Regions from separate parts of the Gilliamella sp. B3023 genome, predicted to be linked through region 2. Evidence: riboswitches for the same ligand, from Rfam matches in the RefSeq annotation. Region 2 holds a riboswitch; the other holds the start of a gene.
What was found. A riboswitch is a leader RNA that binds a small molecule or an ion and turns the genes downstream of it on or off. The one in region 2 is predicted to bind thiamine pyrophosphate.

Region 1: another riboswitch for thiamine pyrophosphate. It lies ahead of thiM (hydroxyethylthiazole kinase); the one in region 2 lies ahead of tenA (thiaminase II).

Annotation. Positions count from the first base shown of each region.
Region 1 is NZ_JAFNNH010000003.1:156,475-162,664, reverse strand. It holds gene rpe (ribulose-phosphate 3-epimerase) at 1-479, shown strand, start outside; gene J3U16_RS03140 (phosphoglycolate phosphatase) at 472-1,167, shown strand; gene trpS (tryptophan--tRNA ligase) at 1,191-2,186, shown strand; gene trkA (Trk system potassium transporter TrkA) at 2,301-3,662, shown strand; TPP riboswitch at 3,717-3,818, shown strand; gene thiM (hydroxyethylthiazole kinase) at 3,871-4,656, shown strand; gene thiE (thiamine phosphate synthase) at 4,656-5,297, shown strand; gene thiD (bifunctional hydroxymethylpyrimidine kinase/phosphomethylpyrimidine kinase) at 5,309-6,121, shown strand.
Region 2 is NZ_JAFNNH010000021.1:40,956-47,145, forward strand. It holds gene J3U16_RS10860 (PLP-dependent aminotransferase family protein) at 1-1,395, shown strand, start outside; gene J3U16_RS10865 (SemiSWEET family transporter) at 1,794-2,057, shown strand; gene J3U16_RS10870 (hypothetical protein) at 2,460-2,693, shown strand; gene J3U16_RS10875 (DUF1161 domain-containing protein) at 2,829-3,233, shown strand; TPP riboswitch at 3,270-3,358, shown strand; gene tenA (thiaminase II) at 3,410-4,054, shown strand; gene asnA (aspartate--ammonia ligase) at 4,101-5,093, opposite strand; gene J3U16_RS10890 (hypothetical protein) at 5,336-5,749, opposite strand.

The DNA of each region.
Region 1 (6,190 bases), on a different contig from region 2:
TTCATTTGATGGTTTCGCCGGTTGAAGATTTAATTACCTCATTTGCCAAAGCTGGCGCAACTAATATCTCTATTCACCCTGAAGCTACTATTCACCTTGACCGTTCTTTGCAATTAATTAAAGATCATGGTTGCAGTGCAGGAATTGTACTTAATCCTGCAACGCCGTTAGATTATTTGGATTATGTGATGGATAAAGTCGACATTATTTTATTAATGAGCGTTAATCCAGGTTTTGGTGGACAATCATTTATACCAAGTACTCTAAAAAAATTGCAACAAGTTAAACAGCGCATTATTGAGTCTGGCAGAAAGATTCGTTTAGAAATTGATGGTGGTGTTAAAGTTGATAATATCGCTGAAATTGCCAGAGCGGGTGCTGATATGTTTGTTGCTGGTTCGGCAATATTTGGTCAACCGGATTATAAAGCCGTAATTGATGCAATGCGTAAAGAATTAGAAGGTGTTAACCATGGCTAAGTTAAATGATATTCAAGCTATTGCTTTCGATTTAGATGGAACTTTAGTCGATAGTGTGCCTGGCCTTGCCTTAGCTGCACAAAAGATGTTAGCAGATTTGGAGTTACCCACCGTTACTAATGAGCAAGTAAAAAACATGGTCGGTAATGGCATTGATGTCATGCTCGAACGCGTATTCAACGTGATTGGTCGCAATCCGTCTAAAGAGGATTTCAATAAAGCGAAACAGTTGTTTAATCATCATTATGATGAGGTTATGGATGAGCAAACAACGCTATTCCCGCATGTTAAAGAAACCTTAAAAACGCTTTATGAAAATCATTATCCCTTAGCTTTAGTTACCAATAAACCTGCGCAATTTTTACCTGCTTTATTGACGTCATTAGGTATTAAAGAATACTTTTCATTGGTACTTGGTGGTGGTGATGTGATTAAGTTGAAACCACACCCCGCCCCACTTTATCAAGTCATGGCAACCTTTGGATTGTTTAGTGATCAGTTGCTGTTTGTTGGTGATTCAAAGAATGATATTACTGCTGCTAAAAATGCTAATTGCCCAACAGTGGCGTTAAGTTATGGTTATAATTATGGGGTGTCGATTGCATCTAGCAAGCCTGATTTTTTATTTGATGATTTTAAAGATATATTAACCTTATTACCTCAGCCAAAGGCTGATGCAAAAAAATAATGAGTATAAATTAGGAATAAATTATGAGTAAACCAATTGTATTTAGTGGCGCTCAGCCATCAGGAGAACTAACATTAGGCAACTATTTAGGGGCTTTGAAGAATTGGGTGTCTTTGCAAAATGAATATGATTGCGTTTATTGTATTGTCAATCAACATGCGATCACGGTCCGTCAAGATCCTAATAAGTTGCGAAAAGCAACACTTGATACGTTAGCGCTTTATTTGGCGTGTGGTATCGATCCACAAAAAAGTACTATTTTTGTTCAATCACAAGTACCAGCTCACGCTGAATTAGGTTGGGCGTTGAACTGTTATACTTATTTTGGTGAACTGAGCCGTATGACGCAGTTTAAAGATAAGTCATCTCGTCACTCTGAAAATATTAACGCCGGGCTATTTGATTATCCAGTATTAATGGCTGCTGATATTTTGTTATATCAAGCTAATTTAGTTCCTGTAGGTGATGATCAGAAACAACATCTCGAGTTATCACGTGATATCGCTATGCGTTTTAATGCACTTTATGGCGATATTTTTACTGTTCCTGAGCCGTTTATTTCTAAAGTAGGTGCTCGTGTGATGTCTTTACAAGATCCAACCAAAAAGATGTCTAAATCAGATGAGAATCGTAACAATGTTATTGGTTTACTTGAGAATCCGAAAGATGTCGAGAAGAAGATTAAACGGGCAATGACCGATTCAGACGAACCACCTGTTGTACGTTATGATTCAAAAAACAAAGCCGGTGTTTCAAATCTGTTAGATATTTTGACAGGTATTACAGGTAAGCCGATTGCTGAACTTGAAAAAGCGTTTGAAGGCAAAATGTATGGTCATCTAAAAACCGAGGTGGCAAATCAAGTTATCGAGATGTTAACCGGTTTACAAGCAAAATATCATCAATATCGAGATGATGAAAATTATCTTCTTTCAATTATGCAAGAAGGAGCACAAAAAGCTCGCGCTAAAGCAGAGCCTACGTTGAAGAAGGTTTATGACGCAATCGGTTTTGTATAATCTAAAATAAGATTGCGATTATTACTAAACAATATCAAACGGCTTTAATTGATATGAGCTCTATTGTTCTAATAATGAGTTAGCTTGAGGCCTTTTGATTATAATAGGTTTATTATGAAAATTATCATTCTTGGTGCAGGCCAAACTGGTAGTGCACTTGCTGAATATCTAGTAACTGAAAAGCAGAACGATGTGACTGTCGTTGATGAAGATCATGATAAATTGCAATCTTTGCAAGAGCGTTTTGATTTACAAGTCATTTGCGGTAAATCCTCTTACCCACAAGTATTAGAGAGTGCTGGCGCGGAATCAGCCGATATGTTAGTTGCCGTTACCAATTCTGATGAAGTAAATATGATGGCTTGTCAGATTGGGCATGTGATGTTTAATATTCCACAAAAAGTTGCTAGAATCCGTGCTCCTGAATATAACGATGAAAGATACCCATTCTTCAATAAAGATTGTATCAACATCGATCATATTATTGCTCCTGAAAACTTAATTACAAATCATATTAGCCAATTAGTTCAATATCCTGGTGCTCTACAGTTTGCTTCGTTTTATGATAATCGTGTCTGTTTGGTTGCTGTAACCGCTTATTACGGTGGTGCGTTAGTGGGGAGCGAACTGTCCGAACTTAAAGAGCATTTACCACATGTCGAAGCGCGTGTTGTTGCTATTTATCGTCAAAATCGTTTTATTCGTCCAATAGGTTCGACTTTAATTGAAGCTGGAGACATGGTTTATTTTATTACCCCTCCCCTCAACATTAAAGCAGTAACCAGTGAACTACAAAGGCTAGAAAAACCTTATAAACGTATTATTATTAGCGGTGGTGGTGGCGTTGCCATTGCTTTAGCTAAACGTTTAGAGAATGATTATCAAGTTAAGTTGATTGAACGTAATGCAGAAAAAGCTGAATTAATAGCTGAGCAGTTAGTTAATACCACCGTGTTACATGGTGAATCATCAGACCAAGAATTATTATCGCAAGAGCAAGTCGAGTTAACCGATCTGTTTGTGGCGGTCACTAGCGATGATGAAGCCAATATTATGTCATCTATGCTGGCAAAAAGAATGGGGGCAAAAAAAGTCATCGTTCTTATCCAGCGACAAGCCTACTTAGAATTGATTAACGATAGTGTTATTGATATCGCGATTTCACCACAACATGCCACTATTTCAGAACTACTAAGCCATGTTAGGCAAACAGGTGTAGTTAAAGTTGTCTCATTACGCCAAGGTGAATCAGAAATTGTCGAAGTAGTTGCTCGTGGTGAAGCCGAAAATTCAAAATTAGTCGGTAAAAATATCAACAGTTTAAAATTACCTTCAGGTGCTACGATTGGTGCCGTGGTTCGTGGTGAAGATGTAATTATAGTAAATACGGATTTAATGATTGAAGATGGCGATCATTTAATAATTTTCTTACCGGATAGACGCGCCATTAGTGATATAGAAAGATTATTACAATAACTTGTTTAATTTTTAAACTCAGTTCATAATAGATTCAATTTTATCCAAATTTGTTATTTAGACTCGGGGTGTTTTTTGTTAGAGCAAAAAACTGAGAATTTACCCGTTGAACCTGATCTGGATCATGCCAGCGTAGGGAAGTCTCTGTCTTAATTACCGCTTTTGACACATTCTTCCCTTAATATTATTTATTAGATAAGGAAAGAATATGTCGGTCATTAAATTATTTTCAAATCAAGATGCCATTCCTTTTATTGAGCAAGTTCATCAGAAGCGACCTTTAATCCATTGTATTACCAATGATGTGGTACAAAATTACACCGCTAACGTTCTTTTGGCGATTGGGGCTTCACCAGCGATGGTGGTAGCTGAGCAAGAAGTTGAGGACTTTGTTGCCATTGCAAATGGTTTGTTAATTAATATTGGTACGATCAATAGTCATAGCGCTAAAAGCATGTTACTAGCCGCCGCAAAAGCTAATCAAACTCCTTGGGTATTAGATCCTGTCGCAGTTGGAGCAGCATTGAAATATCGTACTGAAATTGCTAAGCAATTATTAACATTTAAACCGACAGTTATTCGAGGAAATGCTTCAGAAATTCTAGCATTAAGTGGTCAACAATCATCATCAAAAGGGCCTGATGGGCTGGATTCTACTGATTCTGCATTAGATGCGGCAATGCTATTAGCCAAGAAATATCAAACCATTGTTGCAATAACAGGTGAGACCGATTATGTCACAGATGGTGAGCAGGTTTATAGCATTGTTGGGGGTGATATCGCGCTAACACAAGTAACTGGTACTGGTTGTTCATTATCTGCGATTGTAGCTGCATTGATTGCAAGTTCTGAAGATCATTTAAAGGCTACTGCTTCAGCCTGCTTTATGATGAAAAAAGCGGGTGAACTCGCTAATAAACAGCAAGGGCTAGGTACTTTTGCTATGTCAATTATTGACCAACTTTCTCTTTTCACCACAAATAAGGATTTTTGATGAAGAAGCAACTTGATTTAACACTCTATTTAGTACTTGACCCAGTACTTTGTGATGGCATAAATGGTATGGTTAATACCACTAAGTTTGCAGTTGAAAATGGTGTTACTGCCGTTCAATTACGTTCAGAACAAGAATATTCAGGTAAAAATTGGTATAAAGCCGCCCAAGCTTTAAAAGAAGTATTAATCGACACTCAAGTTCCACTATTGATTAATGATCATATTGATATAGCTTTAGCTGTCGATGCCGATGGTGTTCATGTTGGACAAAGCGATCTACCTGTCGAAGTTGCACGACGATTAATTGGAGAAGATAAATGGATAGGGCTTTCAGTCTCTAATTATTCGCAACTTGAGCGCGTTCCTTGGCAACTAGTCGATTATCTAGGTATTGGCCCTATCTATCCAACCCCCACCAAAAAAGATGCAGCAGAAGCAATAGGCATCGCCCAATTGACTGAACTTGTTAAAGCAAAACAATGCCCTGCCGTTGCGATAGGTGGTATCGGTGTAAACAATTTAACTGAAGTGATTCAAACTGGCATTGAAGGTATTGCCGTTGTATCCGCAATTTGCGGGCAAGGAGATATTGCTAATGCAACATCTGATTTAATAAGAAAAATAAGACAAGCAAGATAGGAAACTAAACCATGACAACAATTTCATTAACTATAGCTGGTAGCGATCCTAGTGGCGGTGCAGGTATTCAGGCCGATTTAAAGGCCTTTTCAGCGCTTGGCGCTTATGGGATGTCAGTCATTACTGCTTTAACCGCACAAAGTACACAAGGTGTTAATAGCATATACCCAGTGCCACCCGAATTTGTTGAGGCTCAATTTAACACACTTTATCAAGATATCCATATTGATAGCGTTAAAATCGGTATGCTGATGAATAAAGAGATTGTAACCACGGTTAATCATTTATTAAGCAATAATCCTATTGCCAATATTGTTCTTGATACGGTAATGATAGCCAAAGGGGGGCATCCTTTATTGAGAAATGATGCCATTACCGCTATTCGAGAATTGCTATTACCATTCGCCACCATCATCACCCCTAACCTTCCAGAAGCAGCAGCATTACTTGATTGTCATGAGGCACAAAACGAAGATGAAATGCAACAACAGGGTTATGAGCTACTCAAATTAGGCTGTCAGGCAGTATTAATGAAAGGGGGACATTTGCCAAGTCAAGAAAGTCCGGATTATCTAATCACGCCAACAAAGATCATCAGAATGGCATCACCACGTATCCAAACTAAAAACACTCATGGTACAGGTTGCACATTATCGGCAGCTATTGCAGCATTACTACCAAAATATGAGTTAGAAGAAGCCGTTAAACAAGCAAAAAAATACCTACAAGGTGCCATTGAAAATGCAGATAATTTGAAAATTGGTAAAGGAATTGGACCTACTCACCATTTTTATCAATGGTGGGACACCGCAGGAAAAGGCTAGAAAGCTAAATGTGGTATTTTCGGCAAACGCTATTTTCAACAGCTTTATACTTCATCGACAATCCGTGCC
Region 2 (6,190 bases):
AAACAAAAATTAGCGGCTTTTGACGGAGCACTATTTAAAAAAGTGGTCCAGTTGATTGAAAACTACATTGAACAAGGGGTATTAATAGCGGGTGAGAGATTACCATCAGAGCGAGAGTTAGCTAAAAATCTGCACGTTAACCGCTCAACTATTGTCCATGCGCTAGATATCTTAACTGAACGTAATGTATTGGTTCGTAAGCAGGGTAGTGGAACCTTTATTAATGATCAAAAATGGGGGCTTCAAGCTTACTCCACCATTAACTGGCGACTGCCAGCCCATTTCTATCAAAATCGCAAAAGTGTATATCAACAAAAAGTATTTCAGACTCGTCAGCAAATGGCGAACATCTGTGATTTGGCTAATGGCGATTTACCAACTCATATGATGCCCAAATTAATGTTACCCAATATCACCTCTCATGAAATGGTTGCTTATGAAAAGCAAAGCGACACATTGCAATTGGGTCTACCTACACTCAAAGTGCAGATCGCCAATTATATGTTGAACCAATTTGGCATGATGGTTGATACCGATCAAATTTTAATAACCTCAGGAACGCAGCAATCCCTCTTTTTAATTACTCAAGGATTATTAAAACCTGGCGATGCAATAGGCATTGAATCACCTTCATATTTCTATTCATTACCACTATTTCAAGCAGCAGGTTTGCGGTTATATGGTATTGAGTGTGATGCCGAAGGGATAACCTTAGAGAGTTTACAAAAAGTCAGTTTAGAACGGCAAATTAAATGGCTATTTCTAAATCCAATATTTCAAAATCCAACGGGATGTGTGATGAGTAATCATCGAAAAAAACAGATATTGGCATTTTGTCGAAAGCAGTGTATTGGTATTGTTGAGGATGATGCTTATAGTGGGTTAGCTTTTGATCAAAAGAGTCATATCGACCCGATAAAAAAATATGATACCAGTAATCAAGTTATCTATTTAGGATCATTATCCAAATATATTGGTCGCAATATACGTATTGGTTGGATGATTGCTCCGAAAGAAATTATCGAAAAACTAGCCAATATAAGGCATCACATTGACTCAGGATTAAGTATATTACCGCAACTTTTAGCTGAAGAATATTTGACTCATCACTACCAATCCCATCAAGAATGGTTACGCCAGCAATTAAAACAGAAGGCTAACCAACTAATAGATTGGCTGGATGACTATTTTAAAGGTGACATCAATTACCAGATACCCACAGGCGGTTTTCATCTATATGCCCATTTGCCCGTTAGCAGTCAGGCGCAGGAGTTGGCTATTTTAAATCAATTACTAGCAAAGCATATAATAGTGTCACAAGGCACTGACTTTGGGGATCGAGTTGGCGCTATACGTTTAAGTTATGGTCATTTTGCAAAAGATTTGATGAGATAAAGCGAACTAAGTTTTTATTGATTGTTCTAACAGGTATTTGGTGTTAATAAATAGATCATAACTGCCCAGACAAACAGGCAGGGTTAATCGGTAAACTTCAAATCTCATTATTGGATTGAATCTCAGCTAAATAATCACAAAACTATCAAAAAATCACGGTTTTTATGCCTTATTAGCTACATCATTTGATATAACAATTTGCGTTTGATATAAGGCCTTCGTAGCAATAACATTTATTATTAAAAACCATATCCGATTACTTAAAATAGATTCACATAAAAAATCTTATCATTTTATTTACAAAATATTATCTGAAACCACGGTACACCAATATTTAACTCACTTGTTATATATGTTAGATTATTTGCTCCTTTCATATATAAGCAGGTAGGCTGATTTTGAATCTTTCTCCAAAAGCTTTTCACTATTTGGGTGTTATCGCAACACTTGCATCATTAGGAATGTACGTATCGTATATCCCACAAATTATCGACAATCTTCATGGATTTAAAGCTAATCCAACTCAACCTTTAGCGGCAGCAATTAACTGCTCATTATGGGTCTGTTATGGCTTATTACGACAAAAAAAGGATTGGCCAATTGCAATAGCTAATTTTCCAGGAGTATTATTTGGTTTAACCGCGTTTATTACTGCTTTATAAATTCTTGTTTTAACTCCCTTATATTTTCTTTATACAGCATAATATATGCTGTATTTTTTTATAATCACAATTTTTGTGAAATAGGCTAGATAATGGTTACTCAAAAATTGAGAAATCAGAGAAGATTAAAAATTAACCTTGCATATAACTTATTAATTATTATATTGTTATTGAGTTATCAACAGGTTTGTTAAATACTTATCAAATAATAAAGTGAATAATTTAATCAATTAATTTAATTTATCGATTTACTATTGTTATCTAATAGTGATTAGACTATAGTAAAAGTCAGCCTATTTTTTAGGCTGGATTCATCTTTAAAATCTATCAGAATGTTATTTATATAAAGATTAACTAAATTTGATGATTAACAAATGAGTTTTATAAAATAAGGAAATCACCATGGCTGATATTAATCTTTCCGATGATTTGATAAAAGATTTTATCTACTCAATGTACCGTAAAGAGGTATTATTAAATTTAAAAGGTGTGGTTTTGACTGAAGAAGATCGCAAACAACTCCACGCAAAAAGAGACTTTGTAAATCAATTATCTGAAGCCGAATTATCCGATATTCGCTCATGGGTTCTAGATAAATTAAAATTACTCGAAAACCAACACCAAGAGCAGAATTAACTAAAAAATCTATACTAAGCTAGCTTTTTCAAATCTATTGATAAAATTTATTTGCAGCGTTATTCAAAACGATATGGACAGTTTAAACAATCGTTTTATAATGCATCAGTTACTCGATAATCTTAAGGAAAGATCATGAAAAAGTTAGCAGTAGTTTTATTATTAGGTCTCCCAGTTATTGCATCTGCGTCCAATTGTGACGAAATTAGTGCAAATATCGCCGAAAAAATTAAAAATAACGGTGTTAATGAAAATAGCTTCCAATTAAAACTTGTTCCTCAAGGTGAACAAAATATTGAAGGTAAAATCGTTGGATCATGTGATCGAGGTAAACAAAGCATTGTTTATATTCGTACACCATCATCAAAATCAGTTAAAGATGAGCCTGAAACACCTGTTGAAATCACACCACAACCCGTCGAGAGCGACAGCCCTAGTAACGCTCCAGTTCAAACGCCAGCTTCGGCACCAGTAGAAAAAGTTCAAACTCCAGAGCCGACTTCTACAGAATCTCAGGAAACTGAACAAAAAGCAGAATAAACAGAAATTTAAGTAACCATTTTATAAATTTTATAATTTGTTTAACCGGGGTGCTATAGGCTGAGATTATACCCGTTGAACCTGATTCGGTTAATACCGACGAAGGGAGTTTAAAACACGTCTATTATAGAAATCTGTTTAACTCCTTATAGCGAATTTATCAAAAAGGAGTCATTATGCCATCATTTAACTCACTGATTGAATCAAGCGAGTGGAAACACTACATTCAACATGATTTTGTTCAACAATTAGGAAAAGGCACATTAGACTTAACCTGCTTTCAATACTACCTTAAACAAGATTATCTTTTTTTAATCAACTTTTCCCGAGCTTGGGGACTTGCAGTATATAAAAGTCACGACATTGCTCAAATTCGGCAATCATTAGAGAGTTTAAAAACCATTGTTGAAGTTGAACTCGATCTGCATATTGAATATTGCAAAAAATGGCACATATCTGAATATGAACTAAGCACATTAAAGGAAGCCAAAGCCAATAGCGATTATACACGTTATGTGCTTGATATTGGATTACACGGCGATATATTAGATATACACATAGCAATGGCGCCCTGTTTAATTGGGTATGGCATGATTGCTAATTGGATTCAAGGTTGGAACGAAAACAACCCATATCACTCTTGGATTGAGATGTATGCCAGTAAGGAGTTCCAACAAGCAGTACAAAAAGAAATTGCTTGGATAGAACAACAATTACTTAATATTAGTGAAAACCGATTTAAACAATTAAGCCAAATATTTAAGCAAGCGACGCAATTGGAAATAAATTTTTGGCAAATGGCATTGGATAAAAGTGACTAGTAAACAGCATGTTTTACCATTTTAGATAAAACATGCTGAGCATGAATTATAAAAGTTGTTGATAGTTTTGCTTGGTTACATCATCCCAAACACTTGCTTGGACTTGCCCAATATGATGTTGTTGTAAAAGCAACATAGTTAGTCGAGATTGTCCAATTCCGCCACCAATTGTCTGTAAAAAATCACCATTAGCTAATGCCTTATGCCAAGCATATTGCAGACGATCTTCATTATTGGTTAATTTTAATTGACGCTTTAACGTCTCAGGATCGACGCGAATACCCATTGACGAAATTTCAAAACCACTATTTAAAACTGGATTCCAAACTAAAATATCACCATTTAATCCTTTAGAACCCATCTCATTATCGCTACTCCAATCATCATAATCAGGGGCGCGCACATCGTGTTTTTCTTTATTTGACAAATCACCGCCAATACCGATTAAAAATACTGCGCCTAAGTCTTTAGTAATCGCGTTTTCGCGCTCTTTTGGTGACAAATTAGGATAACGTTTCAATAACTGCTCACTATCCATAAAAGTGATCGACTCTGGTAAAAAACAAGAAAGATGATATTTTTCTGAAACCACTTTTTCTGTAGCCTTAATAGCACTATAAATCTTCTCTACCGTCTGTTTTAAATAAGCAAGATTGCGATCTTCAGGACGAATTACTTTTTCCCAATCCCATTGATCGACATAAACAGAATGAATAGGGGAGAGCTTATCTTCATCAGGGCGAAGTGCTTTCATATTGGTATAAATACCTTCACCAACTGGAAAATTATGTTGGCTCAATATTTTGCGTTTCCATTTAGCGAGTGAATGAACCACTTCAAATTGCGCATCAGGAATACTCTTAATATTAACCTGAACCGCCTTCTCAGTCCCAGATAAATTATCCTGAACACCATCACCAATTTGACTCAAAAGTGGGGCTTGAACTTCAATTAGTGATAAATTATTAGCTAATTGCTCAGCAAAAAATTGTTTAACAAAATTGATCCGTTGTTGCTGCTCTTTAAATGATATCGTCATGTCTCATCTCAAAAAGTGAATGGGTTAGTGACGATAAATTAAACTAGAAAACTGAAATATGCAAGTTAGAACAGATTCGGACTTTTTATAAAGCACTAAGCACTATAATCAAATTCACGGATTTCCGATGCGGGCAAGGACTGCATCACACATTAAACGTAAAAATTGAAATTAAATTACCCAATAATACAATATATTAGGTAATTATGCTTCATCATATAGGTAAAAGATAATTGAGTTAATTATTGATTAAAATAGGTGGAAACAATATGGGTTAAATTTGGCTTTTGCCATTTTGCGATGAACACAAAATTAGGTACTATAAATGGATATCTTTTGTTTCCAGCCATAGTAAATTCAAATTTACTGGTAATCCAGCCTTTTTTGAACTTGAAATTTGAAATTGACGTCATTGGTATTCGAATAACATCATTCGTTAAATCTGCACCGAGAGTTAAGCCAATTAAAATAATTTCATCGGAATTAAAATAAATAAGGTAGTGTTTAATATCAAAAGCGGCTGCGCCCTGAAAAAGTGCAAATCTCCAAAGTTTTGGGTGGATAGAACCATAAATTATTGATGAGCTATTAAAATCGGGTAATTCAAGTTTTTCAAATAAGGCTTTTATTTTTTCTAGTTTTAACCCATCATTCATGTTAATACTCCCTTGCGTTGAAAATTTACTCTTAATTAACACATTGTTTTTATTAAAAATCGAAGATTGTAAGAAGTTGAGGGGATTGATTATAAAACGAACAAAAACTAATTAAAATAGAAATGTAGTAAAAGATCATAACTATCATTTAGAAAAAATTCAGACTTACGAATGGATGAAATATGATCAGATAAGTTATTGCATAAAATCCTTTCATAAAGTAAGAGGATATGTATTTAAAAATTAAATAGTCGAAGAAATCATAATAAGCGATTAAGCGGCTTAGCGACGTTTGAATTACCCGCGGGTTTATTTTTGAGGTTTCTATCGCAAAAAAAGTTGAGGAGCGGGGTTTTTGGGGTTCTCAATTTCACTTAAAAAATTATTAAAATATCAAAATCACTAAATTTCTAATTTAAAGCCCTAAAATAAAATTTTCGA